DNA from 2 places in the Bradyrhizobium sp. 18BD genome. Region 2 is predicted to be linked to the other one. Evidence: riboswitches for the same ligand, from Rfam matches in the RefSeq annotation. Region 2 holds a riboswitch; the other holds the start of a gene.

Region 1 (15,682 bases), on a different contig from region 2:
AAGCGTCAACGACATGAACAGCAGCGACGGATTGACCTCGTTGCCCGGCGCATGCTGGCCGGGGATCTGGCCGAAGATCGCGCTCAGCCAGCTCTTGAACAGGTCGGGATAGATCGCCAGCGACGCCAGGATCGGCAGCGCGAACATGCCGGCCGCCACCGCGATCAGGAGGAATTTGCGGGCCCTGGGCAGCGGCAGGAAATAGAGCGCGGCGAGGACCGGAAAGAACACCAGCTTGAACGAGGTGACGAGGCCGAGCAGCGCAGCGCCCGCCAATTGCGGCCAAATGCCCGCGCTGCCGCCATCGGACTGTGCGGGGCGCAGCAACAGGGCCAGCGATGCCGCCGTGAAGAGGCCGCTGAGGATCGCAAAATTGCCGGTCGCGATGATCCATTCGAAGCCGAGGAAACCACCCAGCGCGAACACGATCCGCAGCGTGACATCCTGCATACCGCCTCTCCTCTTGCCGATGCCGGGCAACAGCAGCGCGCAGATCAGCGCGAGGACGAGAAAGATCGGCTTGTAGTGCGCAACGAGAAAGCCGCCGGCGCAGAGCGGTCGAAACGCGTCGAGCGTCACGGGCAAATAGGGATAGGACAGCTTGGTGTCCTTGAGATTCTTGACGTAATAGGGATCGAGCCCCGCGACATGCGCATCGACCGCCGCGCAGTTCACCCGCGCATCCCAGCCGAACGTCTCGTCCGCGCCGAGATCGATGGCGACGGACGTTGCGAGCAGCACGGCCACGGCCAGGATGAAGCGGGTCAACCAGGTCCTCCCTGACGCCGCCGCAGCGACGGGGCGCTGTTGTCCGGAAACGACGGACGAGGCGAGACTTGTCATGGATGCGCGCTTTCCGGATCGAGGCGTCTGGGCTCGGCCCGAAAATCGAGCAGCAGGATCCAGAAGCATGTCAGTGCGACGATGAGGAGGGTGAAACTGCCTTCGATCGTATGGCCCATCATCGAGATCACCGCAGGCGCAAGAAGACCGACGACAAGAAGCGTGGCGAGCGCCAGGGCGGGAAGATCGACGACGAGGATCGCGGCATAGAGCGCGAGCTCGAAGAAGGCATATTCCTTGAGACGCGGCGAAGAGAGATAGAGCGCGAACATGGCCAGCACCGTGACGCGCGCCGCGGTGTGGGGATGATCGATCAGCCAGCGATCCAGCCGCGCCAGCAGCGAGCCCCCTGCTCGCACAGGTCCGTTCCCGGCCGCGCGCAGCACGGACAGCGCGAAGGGCACGAGCACGAGCGCGAGGGCTGCGAGCGCATAGGTCGCGAACATCGCCGCCTTGCTGGCGCCGAGCCCGGCATGCTCCATGAGGCTGTGCGCCAGTAGCAGCAGCGAGGGATTGATCTCGACGATGTCGACGGAATGCTGGTTCGGGATCTGCCCGGCAACGGCAAGCAGCCAGCTCGCGAACAGATCGGGATACAGCAGTCTCGACATCACGACCGGCAACACGAAGCCGAAGGCCGCAACCGCGATCAGCGCCAGCTTCCGCGCGCGCGGCAGCGGCAGGAAATAGAGCCCCGCCAGCACGGGACAGAACACCAGCTTGAACGAGGTCACGAGGCCGAGCAGCACGGCGCCGACGACGCGCAAGGGAAAGCTCTCGTCGTTCCATGCATCAGGCATGGGCGGACGCAGCAGAAGACTGAGCGCGATCGCGGTCAGCACGCCGCTGAAGATCGCAAAATTCCCCGATGCCGCAACCCATTCGAATCCGACGAACGCACCGAGCGCGCAAAGCACCCTCAGCGCAACATCATTCGCGCTCGCACGGGTTCGGCTGAGACCGGGCAGCAGCAGGCCGCACAGCACGGCCAGGACGAGATAGATGCCCCTGTAATGATCGACGATGAAGCCGCCCGCACATACCGGGCGAAACACGTCGAGCGTCACCGGCAGATAGGGATAGGACAGCCGCGTGCCCTTCAGGTTTTTGACGAAGTAGGGATCGAGCCCCTCGGCATGCGCATCGACCGCAGCGCAATTGACGCGAACGTCCCAGCCGTATTTCACGTCGAGCCTGGCGTCGTTGACGAGATTGCCGAGCACCAGCAGCGCGGTCAGCGCGATCAGGCCGACAAGCCAGGCGTTGCGACGCGCAGCCATGCCGGCCGAAGGTCCGAACCATCGTGCTGTACCGGTGACGTCGGACACCGCGAAAATACCTTGTCGTTCTGGGTTCCCTCGGCGCGCCCCACGCGGCGTCCGATCAGGCCACAATGGACAGGATGGGTTGCGGATTCATGTCTCCGATGCGGCGTGCCCCGTCTTATGGTGAACAGCTGGTTGCCGGCCTCGAGACAAGGACGGCGGGGAACCGGTCCCCCGCCGTCATGGCCCCAAACAGCCAGGCGGCACCTAGCGCGGCGCGCGGGCCGCCAGCCAGGCATCGAGCGCCTCGCGCGTATCCTGCGTCGCCGCCATGCGCGCGAACTGCTCGCTCTCGATGGCGAGACCTTCGGAGATCGAGACATTGAGGCCCCGCGTAGCCGCCGTGATGACCCGCGCGACCGCCAGGGGCGAATGCCGCGTGATGCGATTGGCCAGCGCGAAGGCTGCGTCGAGAAGCTGCGCGTGCGGCACGATGCGGTTGACCAATCCCATCTCGAGGGCTCGCTGCGGTGAGAATAAATCGCCGGTCAAAAGGTATTCGAGCCCGCGCTTGCGGCCTGCCAGCCGCGGCAGGCGCTGCGTGCCGCCGAAGGTCGGCGTGATGCCGATGGCGATCTCTGGCTTGGCGAAGCTCGCCTGCTCGCTCGCGACGGCCAGATGCACAGCCTCCGTGATCTCGCAGCCGCCGCCGTAGGCAAGACCGTTGACGGCGGCGATGATCGGCTTCGGAAACGCTTCCATGCGCGCCGTCATCCCCTGCCCGCGCCGCACGAAGGCCTTCACTGCCGCATCCGGCCCGCGCTTCACGCTCTCGGAGAATTCGGCGATGTCGGCACCGGCGGAGAAGGCGCGCTCGCCCGCCCCGGTCAGCACGACGGCGCGAATATTTGCGTCGTCCTCGATGCGATCGAGGATCGCCAACAGGCGGTCGATCAGCGCGTAGTTCAGCGCATTGAGCTTGTTGGGCCGGTTCAGGGTCAGCAGCGCGACGGTGCCGCGCGTTTCGGCGAGTATCAGGTCAGACAAGCGAGGATTCCTTCCAGATCGAGCAGGCCTGAAAGTCAGCCACACCGGCATTGTTGTGTATACTCACTAGGCGGTATACATTGGAGCGATGTCAGAAAGGGGCGACACCACCCGCGAGCAGATCGTCGTTGCGGCAACCCGCCTGTTCTATGGCGAAGGCATCAGGTCGGTGAGCATGGACGCGGTCGCCGAGAAGGCGGGCGTCACCAAGAAGACGCTCTACTACCACTTCACCAGCAAGGACGAGCTCGTCGCCGAAACCATCGCAGCGAGGGACCAGCCGACACTGGAGCTCTATATGCGCTGGTTCGCCGAGACCGACGGCAGCGTGGGCGACAAGGTCCGCGGCCTGTTCACGAAACTCGGACGCTCCGTGAATACGCCGCGCTGGCGTGGCTGCGGATTCCTCCGCACCATCGCCGAGCTCGCAAACACGCCGGCGCATCCGGCCGTCAAGGCCGGCGCCGCGCACAAGAAGCGTTTTGAAGCCTGGCTCGAAGCCGAATTGCGTGGCCAGGGCATCGCCGGTGCGGCCCCGCTCGCACGCCAGCTCGTGATCCTGCTCGACGGCGCGACGACGGTGATGCTGATCCATCGCGATCTCGACTATGTGGAGACCGCAGGACAATTGGCGCTCGGCCTGGTCGAGGCGGCGCAAAAGTCAGGTCGCGCCTAAGCCGCCTTTAATGCCTCGACGCGGCCGTCGGCGTGGCGGCTCCCTCACCGTGGCCGTCCCCGCCTGACAGCCATCCCGAAACATGGGTTGTGCAACGCAGCATCGACGCTAGATAGGAACCTGCATTTCAGGGGTGAGCTTCTTGTCCGACGTCAATGCCGACAGTTGGGTGTCCTCGGGACACCGTCCTATGGGTTTTCCCGAATTCGTCATCGTGATCGCGTCCATCATGGCGCTGAATCCGCTTGCGATGGACATGATGCTGCCGGCGCTGCCCAATATCGGGGCAGCCTTCAATATCCCCGTCGCCAACCATCTCCAGCTCGTGCTCTCGACCTTCCTGATCGGCTTCGGCGCCGGCCAGTTCGTCATGGGCCCGTTGTCGGACCGCTTCGGCCGGCGTCCGGTGCTGCTCGGCGGCATGGCGGTCTATGCGGTGGCGAGCGTGCTGGCTGTTGCCGCGCCCTCGTTCGAGACGCTGCTACTGGCGCGCGCGCTGCAAGGACTCGGCACCTCGGCAACCCGCGTGATCGCGACCTCGATCGTGCGCGACTGCTATGTCGGCCGCCGCATGGCGAGCGTGATGTCGCTGGCCATGATGGTGTTCATCGCGGTGCCCGTGATCGCGCCCTCATTCGGACAGGCGGTGCTGCTGGTGACGGCGTGGCGCGGCATCTTCGTCGTGCTGATGCTCTACGGGCTGCTCGCGCTCGCTTGGTGCGTGCTGCGGCTGCCTGAAACTCTCCCCGAGTCGGAGCGCAGGTCGCTCGCGCCCGCCGACGTGCTATCGGCCTTCCGGCAAACCGTGACCAATCGCCAGACCATTGGCTATGCGACGGCCGCCGGCATGGTCATCGGCGCGCTGTTCGCCTACGTGTTCTGCGCCCAGCAGGTGTTCACCGGCATCTATCATCTCGGCCATTATTTTCCGGTCGCCTTCGCCGCGATCGCGGCCGGCACGGCCGTCGCCGGCTTCCTCAATTCGCAGCTGGTCGGACGGCTCGGCATGCGCGTGATCTCGCACGGCGCGCTGACGCTCTACACCGTGGTCGCCGGCGTGATGCTGCTGACGGAAATTCTCGGCATCCTGCCGCTGCCCCTGTTCATGGTGCTCTCGGCGCTGATGATGTTCTCGTTCGGCATGATGGTCGCCAATTTCACAGCGCTCGCCATGGAGCCGCAGGGCCATATCGCCGGCACCGCCTCCTCGCTCTACGGCTCGATCACGACGCTGATCGGCATCGTGGTCGGCATGGCGATCGGGCAGAGCTTCGACGGCACGCTGCTGCCGTTCTCGGTCGGGTTCTTCCTGTCGACGCTCGCCGCACTTGCCATCGTGCTGGTGGTGGAAAAGGGACGGCTGTTCAAGCCGCATCATCGCCCGATCAGCTGAGGAACTTCCCGCCGGCCTTGATGTTGTACTGCAGCAATTCGAAAGGCCACGCCATGGAACTGGAAGTCCGCAAAGACCGTCACGCCCCGGAACCGGCGGAAACCAAGCGTTCCGAGCCAAATGCGGAGCAGGCTGCGTTCACCGCACCGTTCGCCAGCGAAGGCCTCGAGCGCGTGCGCGACAGCCATTGCTGAGCCCGCGCCCTACTCCGCGGCCCGTTTGCTGGCGCTGAAATCTTCGGCATCGCCCTGCGGGGCCGTGCTTCCTCCGCGCGGCGGAACCATCAGCACCACCACCTCCCGTGTCAGGCCGGGCTTGCCCCAGAGCGTTGCCTGCACGGTGAACTCGCGCGTGACGAAATGCTCGGCGCGCGCGGACACCCCCTCCATCCACCGGCCGCAATATTCCTGGCCTCGGAAGCAGACCGCGGCCCAGCCGCTGTCGAGCGTCGTCTTGCGCGGCAAGCCCCAATCATATTGGTACGCGAACGGCCGGGCATAACGCGGATGGTCGGGGCTGTAGAACGCCGTCGCGAAGGCCAGCGAATCGTCGCCGCTGACGGCACTCAGCGGCTCCCCCGTGAGCTCGCGCCACTCGCGCGTCAATTCGTTCGCCGCCTGCACATAGAAATTCCGGCCTTCTTCGTAGCCATGCTGGTTGCGATAGACGGCGTGGATCGGCGCGGCGACCAGGGCCGCGGCAAGCGCAACGCCGGCCACGATCACCGTGACATTGACGGTGTAGAAGCGCTCGATCGGATAGCGCGCGCCGCACACGACGAGCACGACGAACAGGAACAATCCCTGCAGCGCCCATAGCGACGGCAGGTCCGTTCCCATCGCGGGCGACGTCAGCACCGGCAGCACGATCGTGCCGATCGCAATATAGAAGAGAAGCCGCAGGCCCGGACTCATGGCCGCGAAGTCGGCCGGAAACTGCTTGAGCCGTGTCCCCGCGATCAACACCCAGAGCACGGCCGACACGCCCATGGCCGCTGCCAGCCCCAGCAGGAAATTCCTGACTTCACCGAGCGAGCTCACGGCACTGCCATTGGCGTGGTTCATCGCATAGGTGAAGGTCGAAGCCCCCGTCGTCGCCAGCCACCAGATGTGCGGTGACAGCACCGCAAAGCCGGTAACCACCAAAATCCAGGGCGAAGCGGAGCTGAAATAGGCCCGTCGCGCCGGATGCGCCAGCGCGGCGAAGGCAAAGCTCGCGACGAGGAAGATCGAGTAATATTTGCCGACCATCGCCAGCGCCGTCGTGCATCCCGCCGCAACCGCCCACAGCGGAGCACGCGTCTCGAACGCGCGCAGGAAGCACCAGGTCGCCAGCGGCCAGGTCGCCAGCAGCACCGCATTGGCGTTGAAGCGCTGGGCATGGAATTGATAGGCCGGCGTCAGCATCAACAGCAGCAGCACCAGGATGCGCTTGTGCCCGGTGACGAATTGACGGGCGACCAGATCGACGAAGAACAGCGCGAGCCCGGCATTGACCATTGCCATCAATTGCAGCGACCAGTCGCTCAGCGGAAAGACCGAGGTCCAGCTCGCGGCGACCCAGCCCATCAGGGGCGGATGCTTGTGGTAGCCGAAGGCGAAATTCCGCCCCAGCGCCCACGCCTCGAGCGTATCGGGATGCAGACCACCGCCGGCATAGGCGATGACGAGATAGAGCGTCCAGATCGCAACGAAGCACGCAATGAGAAGCGGCACCGCCCAGCCCGCCTCGATGCCGTCGAGCCAGCGCAGAAACGGCCTGCGCCACCGCGCCGGCGCGCGATCGGACCGCTCGGCCAGCCCCTGGGATGCAAAATCAATCGGCACTGGAGTCGAATGCAGGAAGGAAGTGATGTGCGAACTGCGCACATCTATTTCAGAACAGAAACAAATAGCAATGATCGGAAACTGGAAGAGTTAAAAGCCCACGTTCTCTAAGCTGACAAACGACAACGGCGCCGCTGCTGACTGCGACGCCGCGTAACGTTGGGAACGGAAGGTGCGAGATGCACCCTCCGCGCGGCAGGATTTATCCTAGTCGGCCTTGCTCATATTCCAGAACACCGGCGTTGCCGGGCCGTCGATCACGCCGGAGATCGACTTCCGCCACGCACTCGGCGCCTGATACTGGCCGAGCGGGACGTAGAGCACCTGGTCATAGGTCTCCTTCTGGATCTCGGTCGCGACCTTCTTCTGGTCGTCGAATGACGCCGCGCGAACGAAGGCGTCCTTGAGCTGCTCGACCTTGGCATCCTCCGCCCAGCCGAACCAGCCGCCCTTCTTGCCCTGCCCGCCGACGGCGACGTTGGAGATCGGATTGACCACGTCGGCGCTGACCCAGTTCGTGATGAACATGTTCCAGCCGCCCTCCTTCGGGGGCTTCTGGCTGGCGCGCCGGCTCACCACCGTCTGCCAGTCGGTGGCCTGCAAGTCGACCTTGAAGCCGGCTTCGCGCAGTTGCTGGGCCACCACGATCGGTTGGGCTTTCAGTGTCAGCACGTCGCCCGGTGCCATCAGCACGACGGGCGTCCCATCGTAGCCGGACTCGGCGAGCGCCTTCTTTGCCGCAGCAATGTCGCCGCCCTTCGCGAGGATCTCACCACCAATCTCTGTCGCGAACGGCGTGTCGCAGATGAAGACCGCGGCGCAGGTCTTGTAGTATTTGGGATTGCCGATCAGCGCATCGAGCACGTCCTTCTGGTTGACCGCCATGAGTGCTGCGCGGCGGACCTTGACGTTGTCGAATGGCGGATGAAGGAAATTCATCCGGGCGCCCGTCTGGTAGCCGAACTTGTTCAGGATCTCGAGCTTGAGCTCCTTGTCGGCTTCGATGGTGGGCAACATTTCGATGGCAGGAATTTCCATGAAATCGATGTCGCCCGATTGAAGCGCGTTCAACGCGGTCTGCGCGTCGGGCATCGTGATCCATTCGACGCGGTCGACCTTCGCCACCTTGCCGCCGGCGGTCCAGCTCGGCGCTTCCTTGCGCGGCACGTAATCGGTGTTCTTGACGTAGACCGACTTCACCCCCGGCTGGAATTCAGCCTGCACGAATTTGAATGGGCCGGAGCCGATCTGCTCGGGGACCTGCTTGTCCACCGGCGTCTCGGCGAGACGTTTCGGCATCATGAAAGCCACCCGCGAGGACGGCTTGCCGATCGATTCCAGCACGAGCGCGTACGGCTCCTTCAGCTTCAGCGTGATGGTCTTGGGATCGGTCGCCTCGATGCTCGCGGTGAACAGCATCATCTGCTGCCCCATGCCATCGACAAGCGCCCAGCGCTTCAGGGAGGCAACGCAATCTTCCGCGGTGACCGGCGTGCCGTCATGCCACTTCAGGCCATCGCGAAGCGTGAAGGTGTAGGTCAGCTTGTCGTCGGAGATCTTCCAGTCCGCCATCTGCGGCTGAATCTTGAAGTTCGAATCCGTCGCGATCAGCGTGTCGTAGATCATGTAGCCATGATTACGCGAGATATAGGCGCTGGTGAAAATCGGATCGAGGATGCGCAGATCCGAATGCATCACGGCGGTGATGGTCTTGCCTGCGGCAAGAACTGGCGAGGCCAGTGCCGAAAGCGCCACGACTGAAATCGAAAGTGTGGAGGCGAACGCCCGACACCACCGGCGCATGAGTTGGAACACTGACGTTCTCCTGGAAAGTTTTCTTGGAAGTTGGAAATTCTCCTGACGAGCGGCGCCGCCGATGACGGCGGCGCCGCGTGACGATCTGGAAGGCGTGGTAACGCGCCTTCGCCCCTTACTCCGACTTGGCCTTGCTCCGACCTGGCCCTACTCCGACTTGTCGATGTTCCAGAACACCGGGGTGGCCGGGCCATCGAGCACGCCGGTGAGCGACTTGCGCCAGGCGCTCGGTGCCAAATACTGGCCGAGCGGCACGTAGATCACCTGGTCATAGGCTTCCTTCTGGATCTCGGTCGCGATCTTCTTCTGATCGTCGAGCGAGGCAGCGCGGACGAAGTCGTCCTTGAGCTTCTCGATCTTGGCGTTCTCCGCCCAACCGAACCAGCCCTTCTTGCCCTGGCCGCCGATCGAGAGATTGGCGATCGGGTTGGAGACGTCGGCGCTGACCCAGTTGGTGAAGAACATGTTCCAGCCGCCTTCCTTCGGAGGCTTCTGGCTGGCACGGCGGCTCACCACCGTTTGCCAGTCGGTCGCCTGCGCGTCGACCTTGAAGCCGGCCTCGCGGAGCAGCTGCACCGCCACCGTCGGCTGCGCCTTCAGCGTGACGACGTCGCCGGGCACCATGACCACGACGGGCGTGCCGTCATAGCCGGACTCGGCGAGCGCCTTCTTGGCTTCCGCCATGCCGTTGCCCTTGACCAGCGTCTCGGAGCCGACATCGGTCGCAAACGGCGTGTCGCAGATGAAGAACGCGCCGCAGATCTTGTAGTATTTGGGATTGCCGACGAGCGCGTCGAGCACGTCCTTCTGGTTCATCGCCAGAAGCGCGGCGCGTCGGATCTTCGGATTGTCGAAGGGCGGATAGAGGAAGTTCATGCGCCCGAGGGTCTGATAGCCGAACTTGTTCAGCGTCTCGACCTTGAGGTCCGAATTGCCCTCAAGCACGGGCAGCATGTCCCACGGCGGCACTTCCATGAAGTCGATGTCGCCCGACTGCAGCGCGTTCACCGCGGTCTGCGCGTCCGGCATGGTGATCCATTCGACGCGGTCGACCTTCACGACCTTGCCGCCGGCCGTCCAGCTCGGGGCTTCCTTGCGCGGCACGTAGTCGGTGTTCTTGACGTAGACCGCCTTCACGCCGGGCTGGAATTCGCCCTGCACGAACTTGAACGGGCCGGAGCCGACCTGCTCGGGGATCTGCTTGTCCGGCGGCGTCTCGGCGAGGCGCTTCGGCATCATGAAGGGCACGCGCGAGGACGGCTTGCCGATCGATTCGAGAACGAGGCCGTAGGGCTCCTTCAGCTTCAGCGTGATGGTCTTGGCATCGGTCGCCTCGATGCTGGCCGTGAAGGTCATCATCTGCTGGCCCATGCCGTCGACGGCGGCCCAGCGCTTCAGCGAAGCGACGCAGTCCTCCGCCGTCACCGGCGTGCCGTCATGCCATTTGAGGCCGTCGCGCAGCGTGAAGGTGTAGGTCAGCTTGTCGTCGGAGATCTTCCAGTCCGCCATCTGCGGTTGGATCTTGAAGTTCGAATCCGTCGTGATCAGCGTGTCGTACACCATGTAACCATGGTCACGCGTGATGTAGGCGGTGGTGAAGATCGGGTCGATGATCCGCAGATCCGAATGCATCACCGCGGTGATGGTCTTGCCGGCCGCAAATACCGGCGATGCCATCGCCGTGGATAGCGCGACGACCGACAGCGCAAGTGTGGAGGCGAACGCGCGACGCCCCCGGCGCATCAAGTTCAACATAAAAGTTTCTCCTGACGTGAAACTGTTCAAAGGCAGATTATTGGGTGAGCATTCGGTGCGTTTCTTGGGCGACCTAACCTCATGCAATGCCTTTATCTTTCGAGACTTGCAGACAGTCTTGAGCGCGTCAATCCGGTTTCGGTGCAGCCCATGGCGTCGCACGTACGGGCTCCACAAAGATCGGTTTAGTTCTACAACTCTCTCCGCTTGTCCTGCCCCGCGCCAATGCAATGCGCGTTCCACCTTTCGCAGCTTGAGAGACATTAAGATGAATCCAGCCAATCTTCCCTTCGATTCCGAGGCCATGCTCGAGGGCCTGCGCACCTGGGTGGAATGCGAAAGTCCAACCTGGGACGCGAGCGCGGTGAACCGCATGCTCGATATCGCAGCGCGGGATATGGCGATTATGGGTGCGACGATCGAACGCATCGCCGGCCGTCAGGGCTTCGGCGGCGTCATCCGCGCGCGCTTTCCCCATCCCAAGCAGGGCGAGCCGGGCATCCTGATCGCCGGGCACATGGATACCGTCCACCCGGTCGGTACCATCGAGAAACTGAAATGGCGCCGCGAGGGCAACAAGTGCTACGGCCCCGGCATCTACGACATGAAGGGCGGCAACTACCTCTCGCTGGAAGCGATCCGGCAGCTCGCGCGCGCCTCGTTCACCACACCGCTGCCGGTCACCATCCTGTTCACGCCGGACGAGGAAGTCGGCACGCCCTCGACGCGCGACATCATCGAGGCCGAGGCCGCGCGCAACAAATATGTGCTGGTGCCCGAACCCGGCCGCGCCGACAACGGAGTCACCACCGGACGTTACGCCATCGCGCGCTTCAATCTGGAAGCGACGGGCCGGCCGAGCCACGCCGGCGCCACACTGTCGGCGGGACGCTCGGCGATCCGCGAGATGGCGCGGCAGATCCTTGCGATCGACGCAATGACGACGGAAGACTGCACCTTCTCGGTCGGCGTCGTGCATGGCGGACAATGGGTCAATTGCGTTGCCACGACTGCGACCGGCGAAGCGCTGTCCATGGCCAAGCGCCAGGCCGATCTCGACCGCGGCGTCGAACGCATGCTGGCCCTGTCGGGCACGGCGAATGACGTCACCTTCAAGGTGACGCGCGGCGTGACGCGTCCGGTGTGGGAGCCGGATGCCGGCACGATGGCGCTGTATGAAAAGGCGCGCGGCATCGCCAAATCGCTCGGCGCGGAATTGCCGCATGCGAGCTCCGGCGGCGGCTCCGATGGCAACTTCACCGGCGCGATGGGCATTCCGACACTCGACGGCCTCGGCGTGCGCGGCGGCAATGGCCACACGCTGGAAGAGTTCATCGAGGTGGACAGCCTCGTCGAGCGCGGGCGCCTGATGGCGGGATTGCTGGCGACGCTTGAGTAATTGAATCAACTTCGCACTGCACAATGCGTTGGCAGTAGCGGTTGAAATTTAGCCTTGTCTAAAAATGAGGCGCATCGTACTGCTCGATGGTCCACGCGACGATGCGGGAGAGATCGCAACGAGGGTTTCGGCCCTCTTTGCGGCGCCGACGGAGCAACCGCCCCGGAAACTCTCAGGCAAAAGGACTGTATTGTCAGGACGATCTGGAGAGAGACGGCACGATTTAGACGTCGTGACGTCCACCGAAGGGGATAGTCCGAAGCTGACCTCGCCGAGGTCTGCGCCGGATCAAGCTCTCAGGTAACCGTGACAGATGGGGCGCCGCCAACGGCCTTTGGCCGGCGGTTAGCCGTCTCTAATTCACGGGAGCCCCGAACCTGCCATGACCCATATCGCCATCATCGGCGCCGGCATCACCGGCGTGACGACCGCCTATGCCCTGCTCGAACGCGGCTTTGAGGTGACGGTGCTCGACAAGCACCGCTACGCCGCGATGGAGACCTCCTTCGCCAATGGCGGACAGCTCTCCGCCAGCAATGCCGAAGTGTGGAACAGCACCGCGACGATCCTGAAGGGCTTGCGCTGGATGTTCCGGCGCGATGCGCCGCTGCTGATGAACCCGCGGCCGAGCTGGCACAAATATTCGTGGATGAGCGAGTTCGTCGCCAACATCGGCAACTACCGCGCCAACACGGTCGAGACCACGCGGCTTGCGATCGAAGCCCGCAAATATCTGTTCGAGATCGCGGAACGTGAAAGCATCGATTTCGATCTCGAACGCCGCGGCATTCTCCACATCTATCACGACAAGAAGGGCTTTGAATCCGGCCTGCGCGTCAACGCGCTGTTGCAGGAAGGCGGCCTCGACCGCCGCCCGGTAACGCCGGAGGAAATCCGCACCATCGAGCCGGCGCTGCGCAAGGATTACTTTGGCGGCTTCTATACGCCCTCGGATGCGACCGGCGATATCCACAAGTTTACCCGCAGGCTCGCAGAGGCCTGCAAGCGCCGCGGCGCGACCTTCATCCACGAGGCCAACATCGACTCCATCGCGCAGGCCGGCGGCGGCTTTGTCATCGGCTGGGCCGATCTTTCGGCAAGCGATGCTGCCCCATCCGCGCGCGGCATGCTGAAAGCGGACGGCGTGGTGGTCTGCGCCGGCGTGGCCAGCCGTCACTTCGCAGCACTCCTCGACGACCGCATCAACGTCTATCCGGTGAAGGGCTATTCGATCACCGTGCAGCTCGACAGCGCCGAGAGCCGCAACGCGACGCCGACCGTCAGCCTGCTCGACGAAGCCGCCAAGATCGTCACCAGCCGGCTCGGCGCCGATCGCTTCCGTGTCGCCGGCACGGCCGAATTCAACGACTTCAACCGCGACATCCGCGCCGATCGCGTGCAGCCGCTGGTCGACTGGGTGCGCAGCAACTTCCCGTCCGTCGAGACGTCGCGCGTCGTGCCCTGGGCCGGCTTGCGGCCGATGATGCCGAACATGATGCCGGTGGTGCGTGCAGGCCGGATGCCGGGCGTGTTCTTCAACACCGGCCACGGCCATCTCGGCTGGACCCTGTCGGCCGCGACCGCGCAGATGATCGCCGGAACCATCGACGGCTGGCGCGGGCTCAATGCGCCGCCCACCGTGCCTTCACTTGGGGTTGAGCGCGAGCTGCGTCATGCATCCTGAGTGGTCTCGATCCAGGGCGGGGCGGCCCCTTGCGACCGCCCTGCCCTTGGCACACAATTTGCCCCGCAAGAACGGCTTCTCCGGCCACCCTTCCCGTCCGAATGGCAGGCGCGCATGATAGACACGACAGATTCCATGGGCGCCTCGAGGCCCCACACATTCCGCAGCCGGAGATAGGTGCATGCTGGGTTATCTCATTCGCCGCGTTCTGGCTGCGGTGCCCGTGATGGGCGTCGTCGCGCTGTTCGTGTTCCTGTTGCTGCGGCTGACGCCGGGCGATCCCGCCGCGATCCTCGCCGGCGACAACGCGACGCCGGAACGGCTCGAGCGCATCCGGGAATCGCTCGGTCTCAACGAGCCGCTGATCGTGCAGTTCATCACCTGGGTGAACAAGCTCCTGCACGGCGATCTCGGCACGTCGCTGATCTCCAACCTGCCGGTCATCAAGATGATCGGCCAGCGCGTCGAGCCGTCGATCTCGATCGCACTCTCGACCATCATCCTCGCCGTCATCGTCGCCGTGCCCTTGGGGGTCATCGCGGCGTGGAAGCACGGCACCTGGATCGACCGTTTCGTGATGGGTCTCTCGGTGCTCGGCTTCTCGGTGCCGGTGTTCGTGGTCGGCTACATCCTGATCGAGATTTTCGCGATCGACCTGCGCTGGGTGCCGGTGCAGGGCTTCCGCAGCATCTTCAACGGCTTCGGACCGTTCTTCGAGCGCATCATCCTGCCGACCTGTGCGCTGTCCTTCATCTATATCGCACTGATCGCCCGCATGACGCGCGCGGCGATGCTCGACGTGCTCGGCGAAGACTATGTGCGCACGGCGCGCGCCAAGGGCATCAACGAGGTCGCGGTGATGATGCGGCACGCGCTGCGCAACGCCGCCGTGCCCGTGATCACCGTGATCGGCACCGGCTTTGCACTGCTGATCTCCGGCGTCGTCGTCACCGAGAGCGTGTTCAACATTCCCGGCATCGGCCGCCTCACCGTGGATGCGGTGCTGGCGCGCGACTATCCGGTGATCCAGGCGATGATCCTGCTGACCTCGCTGATCTACGTCGTCGTCAACCTCCTGATCGACGTCGCCTACACGCTGCTCGATCCCCGGATCCGGTACTAGGACCAAGGATAAGAACAACAATGACGGTCGATAGCCTCCCCCAGTCATCCATCCCGATCACGGCGCCGCTGCGGCCGCGTTTCGGCTTCCTCACCTCGACGCCGATCATCGCGGCAGCCACGATCCTGCTGGTGCTGATCGTGCTGATCTCGATCCTGGCGCCGCTGATCGCGCCGCATGATCCGATCCAGCTTGCGCCGTCGCAGCGGCTCAAGCCCGCCTCGGCGCAGTTCCTGCTCGGCACCGACGCCTATGGTCGCGACCTGCTGTCGCGCGTGATCTATGGCGGCCGCATCTCGCTGCTGATCGGCATCGGTTCGGCGATCCTCGCGGTCGCGATCGGACTTGCGATCGGCCTCGTCTCCGGCTTCTTCAAGCTGGTCGATTCCATCCTGATGCGCGTCATGGACGGCCTGATGGCGATGCCGAGCATCCTGCTCGCCATCGCGGTGGTGTCCTTGTCCGGCGCCAGCATCTGGACCGTGATGGTCGCGATCACCATCCCGGAAATTCCGCGCGTGGCGCGCCTGGTCCGCTCGGTCGTGCTGTCGGCGCGCGAGGAGCCCTATGTCGAGGCCGCGATCTCGGTTGGCTCCAGTCTGCCGAAGATCATGTGGCGGCACCTGATGCCGAACACTATCGCGCCGCTGATTGTCCAGGGCACATACGTTTGCGCCTCCGCGATCCTCACCGAGGCGATCCTGTCCTTCCTCGGCGCCGGCATCTCGCCGGAGACGCCGACCTGGGGCAACATCATGGCCGAGGGCCGCCAGTATTTTCAGCTCAAGCCGACACTGATCTTCTGGCCGGGCCTGCTGCTCTCGATCGCCATCCTTAGCATCAATCTGATCGGCGA
Region 2 (15,682 bases):
ACCAGTTGCTGGTCTCGGGCCTCTACCAGATGCGGCCGCCGACGCCCTTCGTGCCCGGCACGGAAGCATCCGGTGTCGTCGCCGCGGTCGGCGACAAGGTCACGACGTTCAAGCCCGGCGATCGCGTGGCGTGCAGCAGTTGGACCGGCGGCTACGCCGAACGAATGACGGCAAAGGCATCGAAGAGCGTGCGCCTGCCTGACGGTATCGCGTTCGAAACCGCGGCGGCATTTTTACACAATTACGGCACGGCCTATTATGCGCTGGTCGAGCGGGCGCGGGCCGCGCGCGACGAGACCGTGTTTGTGACCGGCGCCGCCGGCGGTGTCGGGCTCGCCGCCGTCGACCTCGGCCGTCATCTCGGCCTGCACGTCGTCGCCGGCGTTGGCTCCGACGACAAGGCCGCCCTGGTGCGCCGCTACGGTGCGGGCGAGGTCGTCAATTATCGCAGCGAGGATCTGCGCGACCGCATCAAGTCGATCACATCGGGGCAAGGCATCGATATCGGCTTCGACAATGTCGGCGGCACGATCCTGGAGCAGATGGCCCGGCTGATGAACTGGGGCGCGCGGCTGATGCCGATCGGCTTCACCAGCGGCGCCATTCCTTCAATCCCGATGAACCTGCCGCTTCTGAAGAACTATGCCATCGTCGGCGTCTTTGTCGGCGCCTGGGCGGAGAAGTTTTCCGCCGAGGCCGCGCGCATGAACGAGGTGCTGGTGCAGTTGCTGGCCGAGGGACACATCCGCCCGCATATCGATCGCGTCCTCCCTTTGGAGGACGCCGCGGACGCCATGCAGGCCGTGGCCAATCGCACGGTTCAGGGACGAATTGTCCTCAAGATCAGATAGAGTGCGTTGAGGGGCGGCAAGGGAGGATAGTGAGAGTTGGCAGAGATCATCATCGACAAGCGCTTTTGCGGTCCCCCGAACTCCGGCAACGGCGGCTATGTCTGCGGCCGGCTGGCCCAGCTCATTCCCGGCGGTGCCGAGGTAACGCTGCGCGCGCCACCTCCCCTCGACGCGCCGCTCGATGCGACAGCGACGAACGACGGCACATGGGAGCTTCGCGACGGCGCCAAGGTCGTTGCGACCGGACGCGCGGTGGGTGTCGAGCTTGCGCGCGTGGAGACCGCCAGTTTCGAGGAGGCCAGCGCCGCCGAACTGCTGACGCCGGTCAAGCCGCACGAACATCCGCTGCCGACCTGCTTCGTCTGCGGTCCGGCGCGGGCCAAGGGAGACGGCCTGCGCATCTTCGCCGGCCCGCTCGGCCGTCATGCACACATGCCCGTTCTCGCGGCGAGCTGGACACCCGATCCAAATCTCGCCGCCGAGGACGGCCTCGTCGCGCCCGAATTTCTCTGGTCGGCGCTCGACTGCCCCACCGGCTTCGCCTGCAATTGCGATCCGCAGAGCGGCGCCGCCGACCGGACGCCGCTCCTGCTGGGCCGGATGTCCGCCCGCATCGAAACCCGCCCGCGCCCCGGCGACCGCTGCGTCATCACAGCTTGGCCCACCGGCCGCGACGGCCGCAAGCGCATGGCCGAGGCCGCACTCCATGATGAAGCCGGGACGTTGCTGGCGGTCGCGAAGACGACGTGGATTGCAGTGGAGCGCGAGGTACAGCTCGGGCGATGACAGTCTCGCAGGGTGGGCAAAGGCGCGCAGCGCCGTGCCCACGATCTCTCTCAGCTCGTTGATCCCCTGCACCAATCCGTACCTTCCTGCACGGCTACGGTCCCGGCGGCGCCGATTTACCTTGCGTCAAGCACGGTCGGCGATCGGTGGCTGCCTTAAAAGGCTGTTAGGAGCGTTCGTCGTTGTTGGCGCCCGGAATACGGGGACGGTCCGCAATGCAATCGAACGAGGGACTCTATAGTGCGCCGCGCTGGCGCCTGACGCGCTGGCTGGCTGAGCCGGGGCTTGGGGTGCCCGACGACATCCGCGCCGCGCTCATTGCCCAGCTCCATGGATCGCTGCCGGTCTTTGCCGCCGGCGCCGTCAACACCATTGCCGTCGCGGCCGTGATCGCCGCCCGCAAGCCGGCCGCACCGTTCATTGCCTGGCTGGCGATGGAGATCGCGATCTGCCTGGCGCGCCTCGTCGTGCTCGTCAGCGCGCATCGCAGGGCTCGGGCGCATCGCCCGACCCCGACCGACCTTCACCTTCTGCTCGCGGTCGCCTGGAGTGCCAGTGTCGGATTCGGCGCCATCGTCAGCCTTGCGAGCGGCGATTGGGTCGTGGCCATGCTGGCCTCGCTGTCGGCGGCGGCGATGGTCGGCGGCATCTGCTTCCGCAACTTCGGCGCGCCACGGCTGGCCGGGACCATGATCCTGCTGAGCCTCGGTCCGATCGTCCCCGGCGCCGCGCTTGCCGGCGAACCGTTGTTCTACATCGTGTACCTCCAGGTACCGATGTATCTGGCTGCGATGACCGCCGCCGCCTTCCGCCTCAACCGGATGCTGGTCACCACCATGCGTGCCGAGCGCGAGAACAACCATCGCGCCCATCACGACGCGCTCACCGGCCTGCTCAATCGCGCAGGCGTCGTCGAGGCGCTCGGCGCCAGGCTGGGCACCGATGCCGGACGGCCGTTCGCGGTGCTGTTCTTCGATCTCGATAATTTCAAGCCGATCAACGACACGTTCGGGCATGCAGCAGGCGATGCGGTGCTGAAGGCCGTGGCCGGCCGGGCGCGCCGGGCACTGCCTGACGGTGCGATGGTGGCCCGGATGGGTGGCGACGAGTTCGTCGTGCTCGTCGATGGCATCACCGCCGACATGGCGCTGGAGACGGGGCGCCGGCTCATCCGCGAGGTTGCCGTCTCCTATGAGCTGGGCGACGAGAGGCGCGCCAGCGTTGGCGCCAGCGTCGGCATTGCGATGTCGCCGGATCACGGCGCCACGGTCGCTGAATTGCTCGCGGTCGCCGATGCCGCGCTCTACGAGGCGAAGTCTGGCGGCAAATCGCGCTGCTGCTTCGCGTCGGTCGACACCAACCTCGCAGCGCTGCGTCGGCTGCAGCAGAGCGAGCCGAAGGGCGTCGTCGCGAGCGCCGCTTGATGGGGCACGGTGCGCGCTGCCTCGCGCGGCGCAGTTTCGCAGGGTGGGCAACGGCGCGCAGCGCCGTGCCCACCACTTCGCGGACCGCCGCCGCGGACCGTCACAGCATTACCGCAATAACAACTAGGATCATGCAAAACACGAATGGATGTCCTTAGTGATCAGGTCGCTCAGTCGCTTTCTTGTCAGCATGATGCTCGCATGCACGACAATATTCGCCGAAGCGGCGGACGGTCCGGTCACCTACTTTTCGGATGATGCGGCCTTCGATCTTGCGGAGCGTACGCTCCCGCCATCGATCGATCAGGTCACCGTTGCCAAAGTGCGCGTGATGGGACGACCTGCTTATCTCCTTGGTCCTGACCAGTCTGGACGTCCGCCGGTTGAAAAGCCGCGAGAGCCTTATGCCTCGATGCTGAAGGTGCTCGACGTCATTCGTGGCAAGCGGCCAGAGGGCGATCTCGTCAGTGTCACGTACGGCGGAGGCACCTTCACGCACACTTATGCTTTCGGCCCGACCACGCCACGTCAGTTGGCCCAGGAGTATTACGTGGCGATCTACGAAGACACCTTTGGATTACATCTCATCGGAATTCCGATGAGCTCGGAGCGGTACCGGGAATGGCAGCACGAGATCGCCGTATTCGAGCATGAACGGCACAGGTCGCCGCCGAAATAGTCAATCTCGCGATGAACACGGCGCTGCGCGCCACTGCCCACCCTGCGAGACCTTCCGCGTGGCAACGCCTACGCGCCCTGCTCCACCATCCCCTGCAGCCGCACCAGCTCTGCCTCGAGATCGCGCTCCACGTCCGCGGCGCGAATGTCGATCACGCGATAATCCCGCGCCTCGAGCCACGCCCGCCGCGACGCGCGGTCTGCCGCGATGGTCTCGCCTTCGCCCGGATTGACCAGCTCGATCGCGATCCGGTGCGGGAACGAGACGAAGTCCGGGATGTGGCGGCCGACCGGGGTCTGGCGCTTGAACTGGCCGGCGAAACGGCGGTCACGCGTCAGCGCCTGCCAGAGCAGGCGCTCGGCATCGGTCGGGTTGCGGCGGAGCAGGCGCGCAAGGCCGCGCACGGTCGAGCCGCTGTCGGGGACGCCGCCGCCCTGCCCGTGCTCGGCCAGCAGCGCGCGCAGGCGCGTCGCCTGCTCGCCGTCGAGCACGCCGCCCTTGGCCGGCCCCTTGCGCCCTTCCGCGATCGCCATCACCACCCCATGCAGGGTGTGCATGTCCTGCTTGGTCGGCTCCATCCGGCTAAAGATGTTGCGCAGATTGACCAGCATGGTGTCGCGCTTCTCGGCCGGACGCAGGAACTCGACCCGGTCGAGCTCGCGGATGAGGTTGTCGAAGAAGGCCTGCATCTGGTGCTGCGAGGCGCGCTCCGAGCGCTCCGGCATGGCATGCGGCAACTCGCCGGATGTCGCCCGCTTGAACCACTCATAGCCGATCAGCAGCACGGCCTGGGCAAGGTTCAGCGAGGCAAAGCCCGGATTGACCGGGAAGGTGATGATGCGGTTGGAGAGCCCGACCTCCTCGTTGGTCAGCCCCCAACGCTCCCGGCCGAACAGGATACCGGCCTTGCCGCCGGTCGCGACGTGCCCGGCGATCTCGCCGGCTGCCGCTTCCGGCCCGACCACGGGCTTGGCCTGGTCGTGGGGGCGCGCGGTGGTGGCGAACAGCAGGTCGAGATCGGCGACCGCCTGCTCGACCGTGTCGAACAATTCGACCTTTTCCAGAATGTGGTCGGCGCCGGCAGCGGCCCGCTGCGCGGCAATGTTCGGCCAGCCGTCGCGCGGGTTGACGATGCGCAAGGCGCCGAGGGCAAAGTTGCCCATGGCGCGCGCAGCCATGCCGATGTTTTCGCCGAGCTGCGGCTCGACCAGGATCACGATGGGACCGTCGAGGGAAAGGCCCGCCTTGGTCTTGTCAGTCCCCGACATCTCGTCTCGCTTTCACACTGGTTCTCAAGGCCTTGGAAAGGCTCTCTTCAGGAATTGATTCAAAGCCGGGCCTTGCCCCGCTCCTGGGCCGGCTGGCCGTTCGCCTGTCGTTTGCCTGTCCTGACAAAATTCTCAAGCGAAATAACGGGGTTAGATTCGACTTTTGAATCTCGCCTGAAACTTCACCCGCGCCCCGCCGCAGGGCCGCACCCCGCCCCCCATCTACGGAAGCTGGATGAGCTAAAAGTGCATAATCACTTGGCTTTCGCCCGCTGCTATCAGGTGCTAAGAGGCGGCGGATATTCAAATTGGCGCCAGCGGCGCCGTTCCCAAGAGGGCTTCCCCGATCATGGCAAAAATCAAGGTATCCAATCCCGTCGTCGAACTCGATGGCGACGAGATGACCCGGATCATCTGGCAGTACATCAAGGACAAGCTGATCAACCCGTTCCTGGATGTCGAGCTGCAGTATTTCGACCTGGGCATGGAATACCGCGACCACACCAACGATCAGGTGACCATCGACGCCGCCGAGGCGATCAAGAAGGTCGGCGTCGGCGTCAAGTGCGCCACCATCACCCCGGACGAGGCCCGGGTGAAGGAGTTCAACCTCAAGCAGATGTGGAAGTCGCCAAACGGCACCATCCGCAACATCCTCGGCGGCGTGATCTTCCGCGAGCCGATCATCTGCAAGAACGTGCCCCGCCTCGTTCCCGGCTGGACCAAGCCGATCATCATCGGCCGCCACGCCTATGGCGACCAGTACCGCGCCACCGATTTCAAGTTCCCGGGCAAGGGCACGCTGTCGATGAAATTCGTCGGCGAGGACGGCACCGTGATCGAGAAGGAAGTGTTCAAGTCCCCCGACGCCGGCGTCGCCATGGGAATGTACAATCTCGACGATTCCATCATCGACTTCGCCCGTGCCTCGCTGAACTACGGCCTGCTGCGCGGCTACCCGGTCTACCTGTCGACCAAGAACACGATTCTGAAGGTCTATGACGGCCGCTTCAAGGACATCTTCCAGGACATCTACGACCGCGAATTCAAGAAGGAATTCGAGGCCAAGGGCCTGACCTACGAGCACCGCCTGATCGACGACATGGTGGCCTCGGCGCTGAAGTGGTCCGGCGGCTACGTCTGGGCCTGTAAGAACTACGACGGCGACGTGCAGTCCGACACGGTCGCGCAGGGCTACGGCTCGCTCGGCCTGATGACCTCGGTGCTGCTCACCCCCGACGGCAAGACCGTGGAGGCGGAAGCTGCCCACGGCACGGTGACCCGCCACTACCGCGAGCACCAGAAGGGCAAGGAGACCTCGACCAACTCGATCGCGTCGATCTTCGCCTGGACCCGTGGCCTGTCGCATCGCGCCAAGCTCGACAACAACCCGCAGCTCGCCAAGTTCGCGAACACGCTGGAGAAGGTCTGCGTCGACACGGTCGAAGAAGGCTACATGACCAAGGACCTCGCGCTCCTGGTCGGTGCCGACCAGCGTTGGCTCTCGACCACCGGCTTCCTCGACAAGGTCGCGGAAAACCTGACGAAGGCGCTGGCGGCCTAAGCGGCCATCCGCAATTCCGCCCGACTGGGCCAGACATGATCACGGGCTGCGCCGAAAGCGCGGCCCGTTTCTTTTTTGAGAGCTTTTGCGGAGATCGCCATGTTCATCAAGCTTGCTGCCCCCGCCCTGCTGCTCGCGGCCCCGATCGGACCGGCTATCGCCGCCGAACCGCTGCCCGAGGCCATCGCCGCTCCTGGCGAGAGCGTCGTGCTCAGCGTCCACGCCGAGGGCGCGCAGGTCTATGAGTGCAAGGCCGGCACTGACGGCAAGCTCGCCTGGGCTTTTCGCGAGCCGATCGCGACGCTCTTAGCCGAGGGCAAGACCATCGGCCGCCACTATGCCGGCCCGAACTGGGAGCATGCCGACGGCAGCGCGGTCGCCGGCAAGGCCATCGGCAACGCACCGGGCGCCACCGCCGCCGACATCCCCTGGCTGAAGCTGGAGGTCACCGTCCACCGCGGCAGCGGCGTGCTGACGCCAGTCACGACCGTCCAGCGCATCAACACCCATGGCGGCAAGCTCGACGGCGCCTGCGACAAGGCCGGCGATTTCAAAAGCGCGCCCTACTCGGCGGAGTATGTGTTCCTGAAGAAGGGCTGACCGCTCAGCGGTCGGTGCCCTCGCGCTCCGCCTGCGCCAATTCGGCAGCGGCGAGATCACCGGTCTCCTCCAGCCGCGCTTTCGCGGTGTTGTGGACATGGGCGGCGAGCGTCGGCATGCGCTCGATCAGGGCGTGAAAATGCTGAGCGTCCAGCACCAGGAGCCGCGTCTTGCGCGTCGCGGTCACCGTGCCGCTGCGCTTGGTCTTGTGCAGCAGCGCGATCTCGCCGAAGAAGGTGCCGTCCGTGAGCCGCACCTGCTGGTTCGGCAGCGTGATCTCGACCTCGCCCGCGGTGATGAAATACATCGACGAGGCGGGATCCCCCCGCCGCACCAAAATCTCGCCCTGCTCGATGGTGCGGGCGCGCAAGAGCCGCATGATGTCAGCAATCTCGCCTGCCGACAGATGCGAGAACAGCGGCACGCGGGCCAGCATGCCCCAGGTCACGACAAAATCGCGCCGCTTCACCTCTTCGGCAAAGGCGCTCGAGATGATCGCGACCGGCAGCGCGATCATGGCGAAGCCGCTGATGATGGTGAAGACGGAGATGATCTTGCCGAGCGGCGTCACCGGCACGACGTCGCCATACCCGACGGTGCCGAGCGTCACGATCGCCCACCACATCGCATCCGGAATGGTGCCGAGCTTGCTGGGCTGCACGTCGCGCTCGATGGCGTAGAGCAGCGAGGCAAACGTCAGCACCGCGCCGATCAGGATGACGACGCAGCCGATCAGTGCCCGCCGCTCGGCATGCACGGCGGCGAGCAGCGAGCGCATCGCCGGCGAGTAGCGTATCAGCTTGAAGAACGGCAGCACGCCGAGGGCGGCCAGCGTCGCGTGGCGCCCCGTGACCAGCACGATTGCGGCCGGGAGAAACGCCATGAGGTCGATGATGCCGAGCGCGGAGAAGGCATAGCCGAGCCGGTCGGCGAGCGCCGAGCCGTTGCGCGGCGTGTGGCCCGCCACCGTCCACAGCCGCGCCGCATATTCCAGCGCGAACACGATCACGGAGAGGATGGTGACGCCGGAGAACAGCGCACCGAACTCCGCGTCCAGCTCCGGCACCGAGGCCAAAATCATCGCGGCGACGTTGAGCACGATGACGCCGATGATGAGCTGGATGAAGCGCGACCCGGCCGAATAAGCCAGCGGATCGTGCTCCAGCAATTCGTAGAGGCGATCCCTCAAATCGGGATCGCGCAGGCCACGTCCTCGCGGAACGAGGCGCATGGTGCTTTACGCGCCTGCCATCGCTTTTTCGATCGCCGCGAGCGCCTCGGTCGCCTTGGCGCCGTCGGGACCACCAGCCTGCGCCATGTCGGGCCGGCCACCGCCGCCCTTGCCGCCGAGCGCTTCGGAGGCGACGCGCACCAGATTCACGGCGTTGAAGCGCGCGGTGAGATCAGCGGTGACGCCGACCACGACGCCGGCCTTGCCGTCCTCGGTGACGCCGACGATCGCGACCACGCCGGAGCCGATCTGCTTCTTGCCGTCGTCGGCGAGGCTCTTGAGATCCTTCATCTCGATGCCCTCGACCGCGCGCGCCATCAGCTTGACGCCGCCGGCCTCGCGCACGCCCGCGGCTGCGCCGTCGCCGCCGGCGGACGCGCCGCCGCCCATCGCGAGCTTCTTGCGCGCGTCGGACAGCTCGCGCTCGAGCCTCTTGCGCTCCTCCATCAGCGCGGTGATGCGCGCCGGGACGTCGTCGATCGAGGTGCGCAGTTCGTTCGCCGCGGTCCTCGCCAGCGCCATGGTCTCGTTGGCGTGCTTGCGCGCGTAATTGCCGGTCAGCGCCTCGATGCGGCGCACGCCCGAGGCGACCGCGCTCTCGCCCGTCAGCGTGATCAGGCCGATATCGCCGGTGCGCCGCACATGGGTGCCGCCGCAGAGCTCGACCGACCAGCCGAGCGCATTGGCGCCGCGCTCGCGCGCGGTCTTGCCCATCGAGACGACGCGAACCTCGTCGCCATATTTCTCGCCGAACAGCGCGCGCGCGCCCGCCTCGCGGGCTTCGTCGACGCCCATGACACGGGTGGTGACCTCGTCGTTCTCCAACACCACGTCGTTGGCGATGTCCTCGACGCGGGCGAGCTCCTCCGCCGTGATCGGCTTCGGATGCACGAAGTCGAAGCGCAGGCGGTCCGGCGCGACCATCGAGCCGCGCTGGGCGATGTGATCGCCGAGCACCTGGCGCAGCGCCTCGTGAATGAGATGCGTCGCCGAGTGATGCGCGCGGATCGAGGAGCGGCGCGAATGATCGACCTCGAGCTGCAGCGCGGTGCCGACCTTCAGCTCGCCGCTCTCGACGGTGCCGACGTGGACGAAGAAATCGCCGAGCTTCTTCTGGGTGTCGGTGACACGGAACTTGATGCCGCCCTCACCCGTCAGCACGCCGGTGTCGCCGACCTGGCCGCCGGACTCCGCGTAGAACGGCGTCTGGTTCAGCACGATCGCCCCTAGCTCGCCGGCCTTGAGGCTCCTGGCTTCCTGGCCGTCCTTCACCAGCGCGGAGACCACCCCCTCGGCGCTCTCGGTCTCGTAGCCCAGGAATTCGGTGGCCCCGAGCTTTTCGCGCAGCGGGAACCAGATCGCTTCCGAAGCCGCCTCGCCCGATCCCTTCCAGGACTCGCGCGCCTTGGCCTTCTGGCGCTCCATCGCGTCGGTGAACGCAGCCTGGTCGACGCCGATGCCGCGCGACTTCAGCGCGTCCTGCGTCAGGTCCAGCGGGAAGCCGTAGGTATCATACAGCGTGAAGGCGACGTCGCCGTCGAACATGTCGCCCTTCTTCAGGGACGCCGACTTCTCGTCGAGAATGGCCAAGCCGCGTGAAAGAGTCTTGCGGAAGCGGGTCTCTTCCAGCCGCAGCGTTTCCTCGATCAAATTCTCCGCGCGCATCAGGTCGGGATAGGCCTGGCCCATCTCGCGGACCAGCGCCCAGACCAGGCGATGCATCAGCGGCTCCTTGGCGCCGAGAAGCTGCGCATGGCGCATCGCGCGGCGCATGATCCGGCGCAGCACATAGCCACGGCCTTCGTTCGAGGGCAGCACGCCGTCCGCGACCAGGAAGGCCGACGAACGCAGATGGTCGGCGATGACGCGGAACGAGGCGACGGTCTGCTCGTTCGGTCCGCTGCCGAGCGCCGACGACGTCGCGTCGATCAAATGACGGAACAGGTCGGTCTCGAACACGCTGTCCACGCCCTGCATGATGCAGGCCATGCGCTCGAGGCCCATGCCGGTGTCGATCGAGGGACGCGGCAGATCCACGCGCTCTTCCTTCGTCACCTGCTCATATTGCATGAACACCAGGTTCCAGAACTCGAGGAAGCGGTCGCCGTCTTCGTCCGGCGAGCCCGGAGGTCCGCCCCAGATGTGATCGCCGCGGTCGATGAAGATCTCCGAGCACGGGCCGCACGGGCCGGTGTCGCCCATCGCCCAGAAATTGTCCGAGGTCGGAATGCGGATGATGCGGTCGTCGGAGAAGCCGGCGATCTTCTTCCAGAGCCCGTGCGCCTCGTCGTCGGTGTGGTAGACGGTGACGAGCAGCTTGTCCTTGTTGAGCCCAAAATCCTTCGTGATGAGCTTCCAGGCCAGCTCGATCGCGCGCTCTTTAAAGTAGTCGCCGAACGAGAAGTTGCCGAGCATCTCGAAGAAGGTGAGATGGCGCGCGGTGTAGCCGACATTGTCGAGATCGTTGTGCTTGCCGCCGGCGCGCACGCATTTCTGCGAGGTGGTGGCGCGCTGATAGGGCCGCTTCTCCACGCCGGTGAAAACGTTCTTGAACTGCACCATGCCGGCATTGGTGAACATCAACGTCGGATCGTTGCGCGGCACCAATGGCGAGGACGACACGATCTCGTGCCCGTTCTCGGCAAAGAAGTTCAGAAAGGTCGACCTGATCTCGTTGACGCCGCTCATGTTCATCCAATCGGGTGTGCTTGGACCCGCTCATCGCCATCCAAACCGCGAGTTTGGGCTGTTATCTGCGGGCCAAAGCGCTTTTAGACAAGGCCAGCTTCGCTGTCCAGAAACTGTGCAGAGAGATCAGTGGGTTGCCGCAGGCGCGCAATCCCGTTGCAAACCCCGTTGAAAGCCGTCAGGTGCGCGTTGACAGGCTTGGCCGGGCTGTGGTCTGTACCCATCTGTATCGTACGGCCACGTCGGGAGAGACCGGCATCTGGTAGCCGGCGCCGAAGGAGCAACCGCCCCGGAAACTCTCAGGCAAAAGGACCGCGTGGCTTTGACGACATCTGGAAAGAGGCGCTGGCGGGCTTGAGACCCGGATAGCGTCCGCCGACGGGATAATACTCTCAGGCACAGCGACAGATGGGGCTTCGACTGGTTGCTTCCGGGGAATCGTCCCCGGGGAACCGCCGAGGACCCCTGCGATGCCAGTGCGTGACGACAAAGACTCCCTGAAACGTACCCCCCTCTACGACCTCCATGTGACGCTCGGCGGCAAAATGGTGCCGTTCGCGGGCTATGACATGCCCGTGCAGTACCCCGCGGGCGTGCTCAAGGAGCACCTGCAGACCCGCTCCTCCGCCGGCCTGTTCGACGTCTCCCATATGGGACAGATCGCGCTGCGGCCGAAATCGGGGAAGGTCGAGGACGCCGCCCGCGCGCTGGAACGGCTGGTGCCCCAGGACATCGTGGCGATTGCGCCGGGCCGCCAGCGCTACGCCCAGTTCACCAATGCCGATGGCGGCATTCTCGACGATCTGATGGTCGCCAATTTCGGCGATCACCTGTTCCTGGTGGTCAACGCCGCCTGCAATGCCGAGGACGAGGCGCATCTGCGCGCGAATCTCTCGGACACCTGCGTCATCGATTCGCTTGAAGACCGGGCGCTGATCGCGCTGCAGGGTCCGAAGGCGGAATCAGCGCTGGCGAAATTATGTGCAGAGGCGCCCGCCATGAAGTTCATGGACGCCGGCCCGCATAAGGTTGCCGGCCTCGCCTGCTTCGTCTCGCGCTCGGGTTACACCGGCGAGGACGGTTTTGAAATTTCGGTGGCAGCTAGCGATGCCGAGCGCCTCACCAAGACGCTCCTCGAAAATCCCGATGTGATGCCGATCGGCCTCGGCGCCCGCGACAGCCTGCGGCTGGAAGCCGGGCTCTGCCTCTACGGCCACGACATCGACACCGCGACCACGCCGGTCGAAGCCGCGCTCGAATGGTCGGTGCAGAAGAGCCGCCGCACCGGCGGTGCCCGCGCCGGCGGCTTTCCGGGTGCGGAGAAGATCCTTGCGCATTTCGATAACGGCGCCTCCCGCCGCCGCGTCGGCCTGCTCGCCCAGGGCCGCGCGCCGGTGCGCGAGGGCGCGCTGCTGTTCGCCGACGCGACCGCAGGCGAGCCCATTGGAAAAGTCACCTCCGGCGGCTTCGGCCCGAGCCTGAATGCGCCGGTCGCGATGGGCTATGTGCCCACGAGCGCGAGCGCGCTCGGCACGCAAATCTTCGCCGAGGTGCGCGGGCAACGCCTGCCGCTCACCGTCGCCGCCATGCCTTTCGTAAAAAACACCTACAAACGCTGAGGACCTGTGAATGACCACGACGCTGTACACCTCCGACCATGAATGGCTGGCCATCGACGGCGACGTCGCCACCGTCGGGATCACCGACTACGCGCAGTCGCAGCTCGGCGACGTCGTGTTCGTCGAGCTGCCCAAGGTCGGCCGCGCGCTGAAGAAGGCCGAAGCCGCCGCCGTCGTGGAATCGGTCAAGGCCGCCTCCGACGTCTACGCGCCAATCTCCGGCCAAGTGCTCGAGACCAACGAGGCACTTGCCGCCGAGCCGGCGCTGGTGAATTCGGACGCGCAGGGCGCGGCGTGGTTCTTCAAGATCAAGATTGCAGACAAGAGTGAGCTCGGCGGCCTCATGGATGAGGCTGCCTACAAGGCACATACGGCTTAAGGACGATGGAGCAAGCGATGACCGCCCACCGTAAATCCAGCGGCGATACCGCCGCCAGTTTCGTTCGCCGCCACATCGGCCCGTCGGCGCGCGATGTCACCGCCATGCTCGAAACCGTCAGCGCCAGGAGCGTCGACGCGCTGATGGCGGAGACGCTGCCGGCGTCGATCCGGCAGGCCGCCCCGCTCGACCTCGGCAAGCCGCTCAGCGAGACCGAGGCGATCGCGCATATGGGCGAGCTCGCAGCCCAGAACCAGGTCTTCACCTCACTGATCGGGCAAGGCTATTCCGGCACGATCCTGCCCGCGGTGATCCAGCGCAACATTCTGGAAAACCCCGCCTGGTACACGGCCTACACGCCCTACCAGCCCGAGATCAGCCAGGGCCGGCTCGAGGCGCTGCTCAACTTCCAGACCATGATCTGCGACCTCACCGGGCTCGACGTCGCCAACGCCTCGCTGCTCGATGAAGCGACCGCCGCGGCCGAAGCGATGGCGCTCGCCGAGCGGCACTCGCAGGTGAAGGCAAAGGCCTTTTTCGTCGACAAGGACGTGCATCCGCAGACGCTGGCGGTAATGCGCACCCGCGCCGAGCCGCTCGGCTGGACTCTGATCGTCGGCGATCCCCTCGCCGACCTCGACAAGGCGGACGTGCTCGGCGCGCTGCTGCAATATCCGGGTTCTTCGGGCGCGGTGCGCGACCTCCGGCCCGCGATCGCGGCGCTGAAGGCCAAGGGCGCACTCGCCATCGTTGCCGCTGACCTGCTGGCCCTGACGCTGCTCGCCTCGCCCGGCGAGCTCGGTGCCGACATCGCGATCGGTTCGGCGCAACGCTTCGGCGTGCCGATGGGCTATGGCGGACCGCACGCGGCCTATATGGCGGTGCGCGATGCGCTGAAGCGCTCGCTGCCCGGCCGCATCGTCGGCCTCTCCGTGGATTCGCGCGCGATGCCTGCCTATCGCCTCGCGCTGCAGACCCGCGAGCAGCACATCCGCCGCGAGAAGGCGACCTCCAACATCTGCACCGCGCAGGTGCTGCTCGCCGTGATCGCCTCGATGTATGCGGTCTATCACGGTCCCGAGGGCCTGGCGCAGATCGCACGCAACGTGCATCGCCGCGCCGCCGTGCTCGCGGCGGGCCTGCGCAAGCTCGGCTTTGCGCCGAGCAGCGAAAGCTTCTTCGACACGCTGAGCGTGGACGCCGGCGCCAAGCGCGCCGAGATCATCGCGCGCGCGGCGGCCGAGAAGATCAATCTCGGCATCGGTGACGCGGCCCTGCGTATTGCGCTTGACGAGACCACGACGCAAGCGACGGTGGAAGCCGTCTGGCGCGCCTTCGGCGGCACGCTTGCCTATGCCGAGATCGACGCCACCACGCGCGAGGCGCTGCCGGTGGCTCTGAAGCGCACGACCGACTTCCTGACCCATCCGGTGTTCCACGCCCATCGCTCGGAAACCGAGATGCTGCGCTACATGCGCAAGCTCAGCGATCGCGACCTCGCGCTCGACCGCGCCATGATCCCGCTCGGCTCCTGCACGATGAAGCTGAACGCGACCACCGAGATGATGCCGCTGACCTGGCCGGAATTCGCGACGCTGCATCCGTTCGTGCCGCGCGAGCAGGCCGCCGGCTATCACGCGCTGTTCGCACGGCTGGAGAAGTGGCTGTGCGACATCACCGGCTATGACGCGATCTCGCTGCAGCCGAATTCGGGCGCACAAGGCGAATATGCCGGGCTGCTCGCGATCCGCGGCTATCATGCCGCGCGCGGAGAGACGCATCGCAAGATCTGCCTGATCCCCTCCTCCGCCCACGGCACCAACCCGGCCTCGGCCGCGATGGTCGGCATGGACGTGGTGGTGGTCGCCTGCGAGAAGAACGGCGACGTCGACGTCAACGATCTCCGCGCCAAGGCGGAGAAGCACTCGAACGACCTCGCCGCGGTCATGATCACCTATCCCTCGACGCATGGCGTGTTCGAGGAGCACATCCGCGAGATCTGCGACATCGTGCACGGCCATGGCGGCCAGGTGTATCTGGATGGCGCCAACCTCAACGCGCAGGTCGGCCTTAGCAGGCCCGGCGATTACGGTGCCGATGTCAGCCATCTCAATCTGCACAAGACCTTCTGCATCCCGCATGGCGGCGGCGGACCCGGCATGGGCCCGATCGGCGTCAAGGCGCATCTTGCGCCGTTCCTGCCAAGTCATCCTGAAAATCGTCATCCGGCGACGAGAGCCGACACACCGGTCGGCCCGGTCTCGGCCGCGCCGTTCGGCTCGGCCTCGATCCTCACCATCTCCTACATCTACATTTTGATGATGGGCGGCGAAGGATTGAAGCGCGCCACCGAGATCGCGATCCTCAATGCCAACTACATTGCCGCGCGCCTCGATGCGCACTTCCCGGTGCTCTACAAGAACGCCAGGGGCCGCGTCGCCCATGAGTGCATCGTCGATCCCAGGCCGCTGAAGACGACCTCGGGCGTCACCGTGGACGACATCGCCAAGCGCCTGATCGATTACGGCTTCCACGCTCCCACCATGAGCTTCCCGGTACCGGGCACGCTGATGATCGAGCCGACCGAGTCGGA

Evidence for each region. A riboswitch is a leader RNA that binds a small molecule or an ion and turns the genes downstream of it on or off. The one in region 2 is predicted to bind glycine.
Region 1: linked by a shared signal. The riboswitch ahead of RAD16_RS20360 (D-amino acid dehydrogenase) and the one ahead of gcvT (glycine cleavage system aminomethyltransferase GcvT) in region 2 are both predicted to bind glycine.

The regions. Positions count from the first base shown of each region.
Region 1 is NZ_JAVAYL010000011.1:20,829-36,510, reverse strand. Features, by position in the region: gene RAD16_RS20410 (hypothetical protein) at 1-768, opposite strand, end outside; gene RAD16_RS20405 (hypothetical protein) at 840-2,123, opposite strand; gene RAD16_RS20400 (crotonase/enoyl-CoA hydratase family protein) at 2,376-3,155, opposite strand; gene RAD16_RS20395 (TetR/AcrR family transcriptional regulator) at 3,244-3,831, shown strand; gene RAD16_RS20390 (multidrug effflux MFS transporter) at 4,022-5,224, shown strand; gene RAD16_RS20385 (hypothetical protein) at 5,278-5,418, shown strand; gene RAD16_RS20380 (glycosyltransferase family 39 protein) at 5,428-7,050, opposite strand; gene RAD16_RS20375 (ABC transporter substrate-binding protein) at 7,258-8,865, opposite strand; gene RAD16_RS20370 (ABC transporter substrate-binding protein) at 9,013-10,620, opposite strand; gene RAD16_RS20365 (M20/M25/M40 family metallo-hydrolase) at 10,889-12,019, shown strand; glycine riboswitch at 12,114-12,217, shown strand; glycine riboswitch at 12,221-12,334, shown strand; gene RAD16_RS20360 (D-amino acid dehydrogenase) at 12,402-13,703, shown strand; gene RAD16_RS20355 (ABC transporter permease) at 13,885-14,826, shown strand; gene RAD16_RS20350 (ABC transporter permease) at 14,847-15,682, shown strand, end outside.
Region 2 is NZ_JAVAYL010000020.1:121,583-137,264, forward strand. Features, by position in the region: gene RAD16_RS30930 (NADPH:quinone oxidoreductase family protein) at 1-851, shown strand, start outside; gene RAD16_RS30935 (hypothetical protein) at 888-1,637, shown strand; gene RAD16_RS30940 (diguanylate cyclase domain-containing protein) at 1,853-3,061, shown strand; gene RAD16_RS30945 (hypothetical protein) at 3,219-3,740, shown strand; gene RAD16_RS30950 (TrmJ/YjtD family RNA methyltransferase) at 3,809-5,008, opposite strand; gene RAD16_RS30955 (NADP-dependent isocitrate dehydrogenase) at 5,358-6,572, shown strand; gene RAD16_RS30960 (DUF3455 domain-containing protein) at 6,672-7,172, shown strand; gene RAD16_RS30965 (cyclic nucleotide-gated ion channel) at 7,177-8,403, opposite strand; gene alaS (alanine--tRNA ligase) at 8,410-11,091, opposite strand; glycine riboswitch at 11,325-11,415, shown strand; gene gcvT (glycine cleavage system aminomethyltransferase GcvT) at 11,562-12,710, shown strand; gene gcvH (glycine cleavage system protein GcvH) at 12,721-13,089, shown strand; gene gcvP (aminomethyl-transferring glycine dehydrogenase) at 13,107-15,682, shown strand, end outside.